2 linked regions of the Gemmata palustris genome follow. The main gene of each other region encodes a partner of the protein of the gene in region 2 in a complex. Links are inferred from orthologs where the notes say so. Each region holds a gene or a part of one and is shown on either strand. Other genes may lie near its edges.

The links. The genes of interacting proteins can lie anywhere in the genome.
Region 1: the proteins of pheT (region 2) and J8F10_RS27760 are in contact, whole or in part, in a crystal structure (PDB 6P24), measured with the Escherichia coli proteins. The link is inferred for Gemmata palustris from one-to-one orthologs.

The regions. Positions count from the first base shown.
Region 1 is NZ_JAGKQQ010000001.1:6,671,065-6,678,577, forward strand. Bases 1,761-4,746 are described here. They hold J8F10_RS27760 (phenylalanine--tRNA ligase subunit alpha), read left to right. Parts: upstream 1,761-2,726; coding sequence 2,727-3,767; downstream 3,768-4,746. Other genes in these bases: J8F10_RS27750 (7-cyano-7-deazaguanine synthase), read left to right, coding at 1,761-2,136; J8F10_RS27755 (6-pyruvoyl trahydropterin synthase family protein), read left to right, coding at 2,183-2,659; J8F10_RS27765 (hypothetical protein), read left to right, coding at 3,791-4,282; J8F10_RS27770 (NADH:flavin oxidoreductase/NADH oxidase), read right to left, coding at 4,303-4,746. Outside these bases: J8F10_RS27745 (hypothetical protein), read left to right, coding at 1-1,432; more of J8F10_RS27750, read left to right, coding at 1,417-1,760; more of J8F10_RS27770, read right to left, coding at 4,747-5,436; J8F10_RS27775 (RNA polymerase sigma factor), read right to left, coding at 5,521-6,243; J8F10_RS27780 (hypothetical protein), read left to right, coding at 6,724-7,513.
Region 2 is NZ_JAGKQQ010000001.1:1,069,714-1,077,444, forward strand. What follows is about bases 3,799-7,002. They hold pheT (phenylalanine--tRNA ligase subunit beta), read right to left. Parts: upstream 6,633-7,002; coding sequence 3,999-6,632; downstream 3,799-3,998. Also shown: J8F10_RS04395 (ADP-ribosylglycohydrolase family protein), read left to right, coding at 1-405; J8F10_RS04400 (SPFH domain-containing protein), read left to right, coding at 526-1,665; J8F10_RS04405 (hypothetical protein), read left to right, coding at 1,722-3,209; fae (formaldehyde-activating enzyme), read left to right, coding at 3,118-3,672.

The sequences.
Region 1 (7,513 bases), 5.6 Mb from region 2 along the record:
CGCCGGCACCGAGGTCGAGTGCCCCAAGTGTGCCACCGTGTTCGCTGCGCCGGAACCGGAGGATACGGGCGAAGAAGAAGTTATCAAGAAAAAGAAGAAACCCGCGCGCGACGACGAGGGCGATGACAGCGACCGGGGCGAAAAGAAGGAAAAAAAGAAGACGAAAACGAAGACCAAAATCGACCCGAACGTCCCGCGGAAGCGCAAGGCCAAGAAGCGCGAGACCAGCAAGGCCCTGCTCTTCGGGGTGGTTGGTCTCGGCCTCCTACTCCTGGGTGGTGTCGGCGGGATGTTGGTTTGGTTCGTGGCGCGCACGCCCAAATCCGTCGAGATGATGTACTACCTGCCGGAAGACTGCGACACGGCGGAGGGACTGAACCTGGGGCACGCCCAAAAGTACCCAGAACTCTACAAGAGCATCTCGGGCACGTTCCAGAACACCGAGTTCAAGGCCGCAATCGACGCCTTCGCACGGGTATTAGGCACGAGTGACGGGGACGCGCTCGTGGAGTACGTCGTGTTCGGTTCCTCCAATAAGAGCGGCAGTGCTACGGTCGTCCGCACCAGGATGGACATCGACGGTACCGCGCTCGGGAAACTGCCCGGCGCTCAACAGAAGACCCTCGGTAGTGGCACTTACTACCTCGTCGACGGTTTCAAGGGGGGGGCCAAGGTGCGCGTCTTTTCCCCGACCAGTCGGTTGATCGCGTACTGTTCGACAGATGTGCCAGAAGGGGTGTTTCAGAAGATGCTCGGCGGTCACGCCGACAGCAAAGAGAAAACGGTCGGGGTGCGGGCCGGTGAATTGGGTAAGCGGGTCACGAAAGGGACGTTCTGGAGTATGACGCTTTATCAGGGCGAGAACAAACCGCCGGCCGCGAGTGCGGGCGGTGCTCAGGGCGGAAACAACGACGATGGTAACGCCCAATTCGCCCGCTTGGTGGCCGATACGCTGGCCGGTTCAAAGGGTTGGGGGTGGAAAGCTAGTATTGGGAGTCGCGAAATCCGGTTCGAGATCACGGTGTGGTACAACGAAGGGGACAAGGCTTCAAATACGTCGAAAAAATTCAAAGAAAGCGATCTCGGCAAGGGCGATGAGGGCACCCCGCCGAAGTGGTGGAAAGAAAAGATCGATAGTTTGGGCAAGAAGATCGGGGCGCAGATGCTCTCGAACGTCGGGTGCGGTTCGTCGGGCGACCTCTTCTTCGCCAAGTCCGCTGTCGACACTGTCGACCTGAAGGACGCGGTCAGTAGCGTGGCGGGCAAAGTCACGGGGAAATCGGGTGGAATGGGCGGACCTCCCGGCGGACCCGGTGGCCCTCCTGGTGGTCCGGGCGGTCCTCCCGGTGGCCCCCCGGTTGGGCCTCCCGGCGGACCGGGGGCCCCGGGGCGCCCGCCCAAGACGAGGCGACGCGCGTGGGTACGCCGGTGACGGTGGTGCCCGATCAACACTCCGCGGGTGTGCCGTGGCCGCCGAGCAACCCGCGCGGGGCGCTCGCCGTTCTCGTGAGCGGCGGGTCCGACAGCGCGATCCTGCTGGCCGAAGCCGTTCGTGCGTACCCAGCGGTGTTCCCGCTCTACGTTCGCACCGGGTTGCACTGGGAAGAAGTTGAGAGAGCGCACCTCGATCGCTTCCTGGAAGCCATTCGCGCACCGACACTTCGCCCGCTCCGCGCCCTGGATGAACCGATTCGCGATGTGTACGGCGCCCACTGGAGCGTGTCGGGCGCGGGCACGCCCGGCGCCGATTCGCCGGACGAAGCCGTGTTCCTCCCCGGGCGCAACGTGCTCCTACTCGCCAAGCCGCTCCTCTGGTGCCACCTGAACGGCGTACCGGAGATCGCCACCGCACCGCTCGGTGCGAACCCGTTCCCCGACGCGACCCCTCGGTTCTACGATGACTTCGCGGCGATCGTGAGTTCGGCCGTGAACGGGAGCGTCCGCGTGCTCCGCCCGTACTCCGCGTTACACAAAGTCGATGTGCTGCGCCGCGGGCGCGGGCTGCCACTAGAACACACGTTCTCGTGCCTCCGGCCCGTTGGCGAGTTGCACTGCGGGGCGTGCAACAAGTGCGCGGAACGCAAGCACGGGTTCCGCGACGCCGAGATGCCCGACCCCACGCGATACGCGAGCTGAAGCCCCGCGGTTCCGCTCTTACGAGCCGGGCGCCAGGAGACGATGGATGTTCAGGGTGACCAAAGAGATCCACTTCTGTTACGGGCACCGGCTGCTGAACTACGCCGGCAAGTGCCGGAACCTGCACGGGCACAACGGTAAGGCCGTCGTCACGGTGGAAACCGAGGCGCTCGATGCGCTCGGCATGGTGGTGGACTTCTCCGAGATCAAGCGCGTCATCGGGAAGTGGATCGACGACACCCTCGACCACCGGATGCTCCTGCACCGGGACGATCCGATCATCGCGGAACTGCTCCGGCAGGGCGAGCCGTTCGTGGAGTTGGACGCGAACCCGACCGCGGAGACCATCGCGCGCCTCATCTTCGACCGCGCCGTCGAGCACGGGCTGCCCGTCACGGAAGTGACACTGTGGGAGACCGAGAACTCGTTCGCGACGTACCGGCCCACGCCCGGTGTGCCCACCAAACCGGTTACGATGCGCGAAGTGGCCGGGAACCCGGTGCCGGTCCCCACGCGCGCGTAGGCCGGACGCGAACCCGTCGCCGCTATATCCTGTCTCAACGATCACAGTGACGCTGGGAGCGGTAGATATGGCCGATGCGACGCCTCTCGACGATTTGAAGCAGCTTGAAGGGCAAGCCCTCACACACCTTCAACAGTGCGGGGACGAGTCCGCACTTCGCGCCTGGAACACGCAGTATTTTGGCGACAAGGGCGTGGTGAAGGCCGCCATGTCCAACCTTGGCAAGATTCCGAAGGACCAGAAGCCGGCTTACGGAGCTGAACTGAACCGAATCAAGGCCGCAATTACCGCGGCTTACGAGGCGGCACTTGCGGACGCGAAGGAGAAGGCCCTTCAAGTCAGTTTGACGACGAACCCGCTCGACGTGACGCTCCCCGGGCGCGCACAGACCCGGGGGCGGTTGCACCCCGCGACGCAAATCCTCCAGCAAATTTACTCCATCTTCGCGGACCTCGGGTTCCAGGTGTACCGGACTCGTGAGGTCGAAACGGACGAGCTGAACTTCGAGTTCCTGAACATGCCCGCGCACCACCCGGCGCGCGACATGTGGGACACGTTCTTCACCACCACACCGGGTGTCGTGCTCCGCACGCACACGTCCCCGGGGCAGATCCACGTGATGCGCGAGGCCGCGGGCAAGCCCATCCGCGTGATCCTGCCCGGGATGTGTTACCGCAACGAGGCGATCAGCACCCGGAGCGAGATCCAGTTCTACCAAGTGGAAGGCTTGGTGGTCGGCGAGGGCGTGACGATGGCCGACCTGAAGGGCACGATCACCGCGTTCGCGCGTCGGATGTTCGGCCCGGAGCGGCAAGTCCGCATTCGCTCCAGTTACTTCCCGTTCACGGAACCGAGCATCGAAGTGGACATCGACTGGCCGCAGGACGACCCGAACCGCGACCGGCTCACGAAGGGCACCGGGTGGCTCGAAATCCTGGGCGCGGGTATGGTTCACCCGAACGTGCTGCGCGCCGGCGGGTACGACCCGGAGAAGGTGACGGGATTCGCGTTCGGCATGGGGCCGCAGCGGATGCTGATGCTCAAGCACGCCATTGACGATATTCGCCTCTTTTGGCAAAACGATCTGCGGTTCCTGAAGCAGTTTTGAGCGGCCGAATTCGCGGGTGGTCGATGCCGATCGTTTATCACTGCCCGCACTGTCGCCAGCCGGTCACCGTGCCCGACGCCGTGCTCGGGCAGGCGATTGGGTGCCCACACTGCCGCGGCGCGTTCCAGACGTTTCCGGCGCAAGCACCGACACCGGTCCCGTCCGCACAACAACCGCTCTCGCTCGACGACGAACCGGCCGATACCGGGAACGGGTTCGATCAACTGGATTCCCCGCGCCGGGGGCGCAACGGAAGCGCGTCGCGTTACCGTGCGCAAAAGAAGGGAACGCCGCTCCCGAACATCACGGCCACAATTGCTGCGGTGATCGGGAGCGCGCTCGTAATGGTTTACAACCAAGCGAATCGGCGCCCGGGTCAGGGCTTCGATATCAAGGAAGTGCTCATCTCCGCCGTCGTGGGCGGCATCAGTGCCGGGATCGGGTTCGGGATCGGCAAGCTCATCGAAGGCAACACGAACACTTATTCCAAACGCTCGCGGCGCGACGAGGACTGATGCCCGAACCCGTTCGCACTTCACGTCTTCCGCTTCACCGCATAACCGTACTGAATGGGCCAACTCGGTTCCTGGCTCAGCGCTTGCTGGGCTTTCAGCGCCCAGTACGGTTCGCGCAGCAGTTCGCGCGCGAGGAACACCAGATCGGCCGCGCCAGACGTGACGATCTCGTTCGCCTGGTGCGCGTCCGTAATCAGCCCCACGGCACCCGTCAGCAGACCGGTTTGGGCACGAACCGTGTCCGCGAACGGTACTTGGTAGCCCTTCCCGACCGGGATCTTCGCGTGCGGCACGAGCGCGCCACTCGAGCAGTCGATCAGATCGACGCCGAGTGGCTTGAGCGCCTTCGCGAGTTCCACCGATTGCGGCAAATCCCATCCGCCCTCGACCCAATCGGTCGCGGAGATGCGCACGAACAGCGGGACATCTTGTGGGAGCACCGCACGAACCGCGGTGGTCGTTTCGAGTACGAACCGCATCCGGTTCTCGAGGCTACCTCCGTACCGGTCCGTGCGGTGGTTCGATAACGGCGAGAGGAACTCGTGCATCAGGTAGCCGTGAGCCGAGTGGATCTCGATCACGCGGAAGCCGGCCTTTATTGCGCGCTGAGCCGCGACTCGAAATTGCTCGGTAATGGCGCGAATACCCGCTTCGTCCAGCGCGGTCGGCGCGCGGCTCCCTTCGGTGAACGGGATCGCACTCGGCGCAACGTGCTGCCACCCGCCGGCCTCGAGCGACAGTTGCTCCCCGCCCTCCCACGGCACGCCACAACTCGCCTTTCGCCCCGCGTGCGCGATCTGGATACCGGGCATCGCGCCCATTCGCGCGATGAACGCGGCCACGCGCGCGAGTGCGTCCGCGTGGGCGTCGCTCCAGATGCCGAGGTCGCCCGGCGTGATGCGCCCCTCGGGGGCGACCGCGGTCGCTTCCACGAACACGAGGCCCGTTCCGCCGGCCGCCCGGCTCCCGAGGTGAACGAGGTGCCAGTCGTCCGCCATGCCGTCGGCCGCGCAGTATTGGCACATCGGCGAAACGACGATGCGGTTGCGGAACGTGACCCCGCGGATCGTGAGCGGGGACAGGAGATCGGTGTCCGGCACGTTACGATCGTGGCTGACGCCCGACGGGCACCCCGCGTGCGAAGCTTCGCTCATAGTGAAATCGTGTGATGGGTCGGGCGAGAAAAAGGAACGACGGGAACCAGACGAACGGCCGAGGCACCCGAACGGACCGGGCGCTCAATCCGACGTTTCGGTCTTTTGTTCCGGGATCGGCTCCATCTTCGGCTTGGACTTGGTCTGTTTGGGCGGCTTGGCCACCGCGACCGAGGCGGCCTTCACCACCTTCACCGCGCGCGGGTCGGGCATCGCCGGGCTCGCCGTCACAGTTTCGCGGAGCTTTTTGCGCGCACGCGACAGGACCGCACCGATGGTGTTGACCGGCACATCGGTTTCCGTGCTGATCTCTTCGTAGGTGCGGCCTTCCAGGTAATAGAGCCGGACGATTTCTTTCTCCTGACCGGAGAGCCGCTTGAGTAGCTTCTCGACCTCTTCCAGGCTCTCCATTCCCTTTTGCGCGGCCGGCGCGTCATCGGGTTCCGCCTCCGTCAACCGCGACTCGCCCCGCTTGATCGCGTCCTTCACCTTCTGGCGCCGGGCCAGTTCGTGAACGCAGATGCGCCGGGCCACGACGGTGAGGTACGTCGCGAGGCTGGACTGCTTGCGGAACTCGCGGAGCACTTTGAAGTTGTTGGCGACGATCTGGAGCAACACTTCGGCGGCGATGTCCTCGACGTCCTCGGGGCCGACGCGGCTACTGCGCAAGTGCGCGGTGTACCCGATCGTGTGGTAGATGAGGCTGAGGAACCGGTCCACGAAGTCGTTCCACGACCCCGGGTCGCGGTTCAAACACCGTTTGAGCAGGTCGCGGTCCACCGCGGTGAACGGAGTATCGGCATCCACGGCCTAGCGCCTCGGTTGTTCGTCAGAGGGGCACGTCCAACAGTATAAAGCCTAGCCGGTGTTGGAACCTTTCACAACGGCCGGGTGCGAATCCGTCCACACCCCCATTTTACCCACTGCCAGTGCGACCGGCACAACCGGATTTCATTCGTCTTGGGATTCGGTGCGGGACCGGGCACAACGGAGCTTGTCGGGACCGAAGCCGCGAGCCAAAAGTAAGCCTCAACGGGTCGGAATTACCTTCCACACACGCTGGGTGCCATTAACTACACCTCGTGCATTCGCGCCATTCTGTATCAACAGGATAATCGTCTTAAAAGTACAAACCCCCGACCCCGGCAGACTTGAGCGCATCTTTGCAAAATCGCGTAACGGGTCGGGTGCTAGACCCTTGAGAGCGTTTCTGTCGGCTGGTAGGCTAAAATCCGTGTTTGTGTTCCGCTCTGATTAACCCCTTTGGCCGGCCCCAGAGGAACCTCAATGCGCACGACGCCCATCACGGCGGTATTCGGGTTGCTGCTCGTCGCGACGTTCGCAGCCGGGGGGAAAGAAATCTATTACGGGGGCGGCTCGCCAACCCCGATGCCGCTGGTGGCCGAAGGACCGGGTGACACGGCCGTCGAGCAGTTGATTAAAGACCTCGGGGCCGAGGACTGGCGCACCCGCGAACTGGCCGGGCGCGAACTGACCACGAAAGGCGAAAAGGCACTCCCGTACATGCGCCGCGCGCTTCTCGCGACCGAAAACCCCGAAGTCCAGCGCCGGCTCTCGGTGCTCGTGAAGAAAGTGGACTTCGACCGCCTCGTGGCCCCCAAGCGCGTCACCCTGAGCGCCAAGGACCTGAGCGCCAAGGACATCATGGCGGACATCGCCAAACAGACCGGTTACAAGATCGAGTTCAACGAGCAGGCGAACACGAAACACTCCTTCGAGTTCAACGACACCCCGTTCTGGCAGGTCATCGACACCGTGGCGAATGCGTGCGGGGCCACGGTGTACACGGAGTACGAAGACGACACCATTCGCATCTACAACCAGGACTCCGTCAGCCCCCACGTCGCCTACGCGGGGCCGTTCCGGTTCACCGCGACCAACATCCAGTGCAACCGCACCGTGCAGCTCTCTAACCTCAGCCGGCGCGGGGGCGGCGAGCGGGTGAACGAGTACCTGAGCCTGAGTTTCCAGGTGCAGTCCGAACCGAAGAACCCGATGCTCAGCGTTTCGCAGCCGGAACTGGTCACCGCGACCGACAACCTGGGCGGGTCGCTCC
Region 2 (7,731 bases):
GCGCTCGATCTCGGATTAAAGCGCGGCGCCACCGGCTACATGTACCACACGGTTCCGGTATCGCTGTACGCGTGGCTGCGGTACCCAGATAATTTCCGCACGGCGGTTCAGTCAGCGATCCGATGCGGCGGGGACACGGACACGGTTGCGGCGATTGCCGGCGCGCTCGTCGGCGCGCGAGTCGGCAAAGCGGGCATCCCGGCGGAGTGGCTCCGCGGTGCGATTGATTGGCCGCGCTCGGTGCGCTGGGTGGAGAAACTCGCCGGGCGCGTCGCCGAGGGAGCGTGGCTGAGTGCGCCCCAATGCGCCGAACCGCTCGCCGTGTGGGTGCTACCGGCGCGGAACGCGGCGTTCTTCGCGTGGGTACTCGTTCACGCCGCCCGACGACTGCTCCCCCCGTATTGACCGGCCGGTTCGGTCGCTCGGGAGAAATGTGGCCCGGACAAGGATTTCGTTGCCTTCTTACAGTGCGGCGCGCACCATGAGCGTATCCGCTGCACGTCACTCGTTAGCCGGAGGTCCGTCATGGGGCTGCGTGATTGGGTGTCGGGTCAGTTCATCGACATCATCGAGTGGACCGAGCCGAGCCAGAACGAGATCCTCGCGCACCGGTTCACGCGCCACAAGAACGAGATCAAGAACGGCGCCAAACTCGTCGTGCGCGAGGGGCAGGCCGCCGGGTTCGTGAAGGAGGGGCAGCTCGCGGACGTGAAAGTGCCGGGCATGTACACGCTCGACACGAAGAACATGCCCATCCTCTCGACCATCCTCGGCTGGAAGTACGGCTTCGAGTCGCCGTTCAAGTGCGAGGTGTACTTCATCTCCACGCGCCAGTGGACGAACCAGAAGTGGGGCACGCAGAACCCGATCATGTACCGCGACCCGGAGTTCGGTCCGGTGCGGCTGCGGGCGTTCGGGAGCTACGCCTTCAAGGTCACCGATCCGGGCACGTTCCTGAAAGAGCTCGTCTCGACCGACCCGTCGTTCGAGCTGTACGAGATCTCCGCGCAGTTCCGCAACGTGGTCGTGTCGCGCTTCATTGACGCGCTCGGTGCGTCGCGCATCCCGATGCTGGACCTCGCGGGGAACTACGAGAAGGTCGGGAAGATCGCGCTCGAGCGCATTGCGCCGGAAATGGCGAAGATGGGCGTGTCGCTCACGCAGTTCTTCGTCGAGAACATTTCGCTCCCGCCCGAAGTCGAAGCGGCCCTCGACAAGCGCTCGCAGATGTCGGTACTCGGCAACCTCGACCAGTACACGAAGTTCCAGACCGCGGAGGCCATTCCCACAGCGGCGGCGAACCCGGGCGGGCTGGCCGGAATGGGCGCGAGCCTCGGTGCGGGGCTTGCCGTAGGTCAACAAATGGGTGGCGCGTTCGCGGGTGCGGCCGGGGCGCCGGGCGTTGTGACCCCCGCGAACACCGCTCCGCCGGCCGGAGCGAGCGCGCCGCCGCCGCTCCCGACCGCGGTCACCTTCCACGCGGCGATCAACGGCGCTCAGGCCGGGCCGTTCGATCTGGCGGCGCTCGCGGCACACATCAACTCGGGCACTATCAACCGCACCTCGCTAGTGTGGAGGGCGGGCATGGCGGGCTGGGCCGCCGCCGAAACCGTGCCGGAACTGGCATCACTCTTCGCCGCGGTACCGCCGCCGCTTCCCAGTTGAGGCGAACGGCCGGTGTGAGCCGGCCGGTGACCGACCCCAGCGGTTAATTCATACTCATGACGGCTCGCGGCGTGGGGCGCGAGCGTCTCACCAGCCGGCTCGCGCCGGCCGTTCGCCTGGACTTGCGCATGTCCCAACCTCCTCCGCTCCCGTCGTCCGATCCGCCCCCGCTGCCCCCCGCGACCCAACCGCAGGTGGACAAGGAGCCGACGGTTTCGAGCGCGCCCCCGAAGGGCAAACTCTTTCCGTGCTTGAACTGCGGGGCGAAAGTCGAGTTCGACCCGCGCTCGCGCGCGCTCAAGTGCCCGTACTGCGGGCACACGTCGGACGTCGAAGAGGGCGGGGCGGAGGTCGAGGAGCGCGACTTCAACGAGTACGCCAGCAAGCTCGTGAAGGGCAACGTCGGCGGGATCGCGGGGCGCTCCACGCAGACGAAGTGCAGCGGGTGCGGGGCGATGGTGCTCCTCGAGGACAAGGTCGTCACGGACACCTGTCCGTTCTGCAGCACGCACCTGGAGAACAAGCCCGAAGTCGTTGAAGGGATGCTCCCGCCGGAGTCGGTGATCCCGTTCGCGGTGGACTTACGGGCCGCCCGCGAGTCGTTCGACACGTGGCTCCACGGGCTCTGGTTCGCCCCCACGGAGCTGAAGAAGCTCGCGAACCTCGGTCAGCTCGCCGGCGTGTACCTGCCGTACTGGACTTACGACGCGATGACGTACACGCGGTACCGCGGGATGCGCGGCGACAACTACCAGGAAACGGAGTATTACACCGAGAAAGATAACAACGGGAACGAGGTCGAGCGCAGTCGCACGGTGACGAAAACGAACTGGTACCCGGTTACCGGCGAGGTGCAACACTTCTTCGACGACGTGCTCGTGTGCGGGTCGAAGAGCATTCCCGGGCACCTCATCAGCGGGCTCGAACCGTGGGATACGGGGGAACTCGAGCCTTTTCAGGATTCGTTCCTCGCGGGTCTGAAGACGGAACGGTACGCGGTGGATCTGAAGGCCGGCTTGGTGGTCGCGAAGGAGATGATGGAGCCGAAGATCCGCCACCTCATCGTGCGGGACATTGGCGGCGACCACCAGCGCATCGAGACGACCGATACGCGGTACCTCGGTATCACGTTCAAGCACTGTCTGCTTCCCGTGTGGTTGGCCAATTACCACTACCAACAGAAGCTGTTCCAGATCCTCATTAACGGGCGGTCGGGCAAGGTCTCTGGCGAACGGCCGTGGAGCTTCTGGAAGATCTTCCGGCTCGTCGCGGCTATTTTGATCGTCATCGGGGTGATTGCCGCCGTGGTGATGGCGACGAAGAAGGGCGGGCGCGACCCCGCGCCAAAGGCCCTGCAAAACCAGAAGGCAGCGCTGGAAACACTGCCGCCCGCGTTCGCACTTGTTGACGCGCACACCGGGCACCGAAGTTTACCAAGTTCGAGGAGGCGACATGGCGGGGCGGATCGGGATGCGGACGGGCGAGGCACTGGTCGAGGGCGACAAGGATTACCTCTGCGCCGAACCGGAAATCGTCATCGGTGAATTAGACGGCCCGGTGGGAACGGCACTCGCCACGCTCGTCGGCGATCAGACGAAGGGACACACGAAGGTGTTCGCGATCCTGAACAGCGACGTTCAGGTGCGCCCCGCGACGCTGATGGTGAGCAAGGTGACGGTGACCAGTTCGCGGTACACGAACATCCTCATGGGGAGCGTCCAGGCGGGCATCGCCAACGGCGTTTTGGACGCGGTCCGCGCGGGGATCATTCCGAAGGAAAGTGCCAACGATCTGGGCATCATTTACTCGGTCTGGCTCGACCCCGCGGTCCTCGCCGTCGACCCCAAGGAGGTCGATTATCAAGGGCTTTTCGATGTCAACCGGGAAGCGACCGTCAAGGCGATCCGCAAAGCGCTGGCAAACGAACCGAGCATCGATTGGCTCCTCGAAAACCAGGACAAAGTGACCCACTACTTCCACCAACTCGGGGTCGACGGGAAACTGTAAACCCGAGGGATCGGTGGGGATTTTCTGAGCGCTGCACGCTCCGGGTGTGATGGTTTTCGCTCGTTGAAGCGTGCCGCCGCCACCATGTCCAAGAAGCCCGCGGAAGGGTTTTGTGAGTGGGACGGGTCTGTCGCACGCGCAAGTGAATAGCCGCGGGCTTCTGTCGCCCGCCTCGTTTCGGGATTATCCTAACGGGTTGGACGAACCGCTCCCTGTGGTCGCGGTTCGTTCCAGAGCCTGAACCGGCCTAATGCCCGAACACGTCGGGCATTAGGTCCGCTACCTCGCACGTCGGCCTTTCGGCTCCGATCACGGGCGCCTCCCCATCACGCCAGGTCTTTGCCGCGGATCTGCGCCTTCAGCACGTGGCGCAGCCGGCCCTCGACCTTCTCGTGGGCCTTCACGATCTCCTTCTCGCCGAGCGTGCGGTCCGGGGCCTGATACGTCAGCGCGAACGCGAGGCTCTTCGTGCCGTCCGGCAAGCCGGTCCCGCGGTACACGTCGAAGAGGGTCGCGTCGGTGAGCAGATCCCCCCCGCCGGCGCGGATCTCGGCCAGCACCGCTTCCGCCGGCGTCGCGTCCGCGACCACGACCGCCACGTCGCGCTTCGCGGGCGGGAACGTGCTGAACGGCTTGTACCCGTAGCGCGCGGGAACGGCCGCGAGGACCGCTTCGAGGTCGAGTTCCGCCACCTGAACGGCGCGGTCCCCGAGTAAGAAGTTCGCCGCGACCTTCGGGTGCAGTTCGCCGAACACGCCGACCGCGGTACCGTTCACGCGCAGTTCCGCGGCGCGCATCGGGTGCAACCACGGTACGGTTTGCACGGCCGCGAACGTGACGCCGGGCAGGTGCAGGTCACCGGCGAGCGATTCCACCACGCCCTTGAGGTCGTAGAAGTCGTAGCGCGCCGGCGCCGCGCCCTGCGGGTCGTCCCACGCGGCTCCCGTCCGCCGACCGCTCAGCACGAGTGCGAGCTTCCGCGGTTCGCTCGGCAATCGCTCGTCGGCCTTCGGCAAATACACGAACCCGAGTTCGTACATGGCTACGCTGTCGGTCGCTTCGAGATTCTTCTGCACCACCGCGAGCAAGCCGGGAAGCAGCGTGCGCCGCATTACCGCGCGTTCCGGCGACAGCGGGTTCATGAGGGCGACGAAATCGTCGGGGGAAGAACCTAACCCCCCAACCCCCTTCCCTAGGAAGGAAGGGGGAGCAGAGCCATCGGCGGTTTTAAGCCCCTCTCCGTTTAGGGGAGGGGTTGGGGAGGGGTTCTTTTCTGCTGCCAGTTTCGTCTCCGCTTCCACACTACTCAGCGAATACGTGATCGCTTCCTGCAACCCCTGATCGGCGAGCAAGTTGCGAACGCGGTCCTCGCCCTCGATATCGCGGTTACCCTTCGGTTCCGGTAGCTCGAGCGGGAGCAGGCGCTCTTTCAGGTTGTCGTACCCGTACACACGGGCCAGTTCTTCAATGAGGTCCGCGGTGCCGGCCTGGATGTCGAGCCGCGTTTGCGGGGTCGTTACGGTCCATGCGTCCTCGCCGTCCGGTTCCACCTGAAACTGGAGCGCGGTCAGCACGCGGACGACCTCGGCACTCGGGATATCGAAACCCAGAAGGCGCCGAATTTCCGCTTGGTCCAGGTCGATGACTTGCGGCGGCAGCGGCGCGGGGTACGCATCTACAACCCCGGCCAGCACTTCGCCCCCGGCGTGGTCGCGGAACAGTTGCGCGGCACGAACCGCGGCCGGCAGCGCCTGTTCCGGGTGAATGCCGCGGCTGAACCGCGTGCTCGCCTCGCTGAACAGGTTGAACTGCCGGGCGGTCTTGCGCACGCTGACGAAATCGAAGCACGCGCTCTCGAGCAGAATCGTCGTGGTCGCGGCGCTCACTTCGGTTTCCGCGCCGCCCATGACGCCGGCCAGCGCGATCGGTCCCGCCGTGTCCGCGATCACGAGGTTGTCCGGCGACAGTTCGCGGTCCTGGCCGTCGAGCGTTTTGAGCATCTCCCCGGCCTTCGCCGGGCGCACGAGGATCGTCGGGGCTTTACCACCGGCGCGCTTCACGAGCACGTCGTAGTCAAAGGCGTGCAGCGGTTGCCCGTGTTCGAGCATCACGTAGTTGGTGATGTCCACCGCGTTGCTGATGGGCCGCATCCCGGCGTAGTGCAGGCGCGAACACATCCACCGCGGGGCCGCTTTGAGCGTCACGTTGCGAACGATGGTCGCGGTGTAGCGTGAACACAGTTTGGGGTCGGCGATCTCGACGCGCACTTTGCCGTCGATCGTCTCCGCGACCGTCTCCACCTTCGGCTCGGCGATGGTCGCGTTCGCGCCGGTGAGCGCGGCCACCTCGCGCGCGATGCCGATCATCGAGAGGCACCGGGCCATGTTCGGCAGGATGTCGAGTTCGACGACGATCTCGCCGAGCACGTCCTGGGCCGGGGTGCCCGGGACCGCGTCCGCGTCGTCGAGAATGATGATGCCCTCACTCTCCTCCGCGATGCCCAACTCGAAGTCAGACATGCACATCGCGTCGTTCGGGAGGCCGCGCAACTCCTTCGGCGCCAGCGTCATGACGGTCTTCTTGCCGTCCTTGCCGGTGAAGAAATATTGCGACCCGCACAGCCCGAGGATGATCTTCATCCCGCTCTGACCGACAGCGATGTTTTCGGCCCCGGTAATCACGGTCTTCGGCTCGCCCGTGCCGAGGTCGAGTTTGACGAGTTTGAGGGTGTCGGCGTTCGGGTGCTTGGTGATCTCGAGCACCTGCGCGACCACGAGTTTGTCGCGCTCCCACACCAGGCCCGCGTCCTCCGGTTTCACCCGGAGCGTTCCTCGCACCGGCAGCCCAAAAACTTTCACCCCGGAAGATTCCAACCCGGCGATGGTCAGTCGCTCGACGAGCGCGCCCGGATCGGCCGGGAGCGGGACATAATCTTTGAGCCAGGACAGCGGAACGAGCATGGCGGGAGCCTTGTGTTTCACTGAAGATCGAATGCGGACATCGTATGGAGACGGGTCCGTTGGCGTCAGTGGTTCGGGCTCCGGCGCGAACCGGGGCGCAAAATCGTGTGTCCGAGAGGTGAAGTTTTCGGCGAAGCCCCCTTGAATGGCGGGGTCGGATTTCCCAAGATAATAAGCAGTTAGCCCCTTTAGCTCAGTTGGTAGAGCAGCTGACTCTTAATCAGCGGGTCCTCGGTTCGAGCCCGAGAGGGGGCACTTAGCAAGGTCTGAAATAGCAAGGGGTTCCGGTGAAAACCGGAACCCCTCATTTTTTTATCCCCAGAATCGCCACATTATCGCCACACTATTTTTCGGACGGTGGGGGCTGCTCTGGCGGAAATAGCAAACAGGCGGCCCCTTGAGGGTATCCCACCGGTCTGACGCCCTCACTGCGTCGAGGTAGTGTCAGGTGGTGGGGATCATAACGTGTATGCTGCTTGTGATGAACAACTTGCCGCTTCGGAGTCGGCACAGAGAGCTGAAGAAGAGATGAAGTAAGTCCACTTACTTCGAGACATATTTGGCAATCCCCTCTGCCCCATCACATTTGACTCCGTGTGGCTTACCGCCACCGCGCCCTCGCGACGGGTATCTACAGCGAGAGCGCGTTCGGCCGCCTCCCATTCCGGCCGACGCGATTCAGGGCGCCGAATGCGATAACGACAACCTCCGGAACCACTTGCGATGCGCGGGGCCGCGCGTTGGAGTTGGTACTGGGCAAATCGTAACGCTGCGCGCGGCATTACACAAATCCCAGAAATGACACTTAGATCACTAGTGGAACGCGATATAAGTCAGCGGGCGGAATTTGTGCATTTCCGGGCACCGGGATCGCGGTAGCACACTCCGCGAGGCGAAGTCGGATGAGAGCCAAAATGTCAGCGAATGTTAGCCGCGCGTCGCGGGAGAACGAGGATGTGCGGCGATTTTCAGTGTGAGAATGAGTCGGCACGCGCTGAGGTATTTGCCACTGTAACGCTCGCGGGCCGAAAATGTTAGAGAATTTTAGCCCGAACGCACTGGTAAGGAGGCGGAGCCGATGCTGCTGGACGCCAACCGA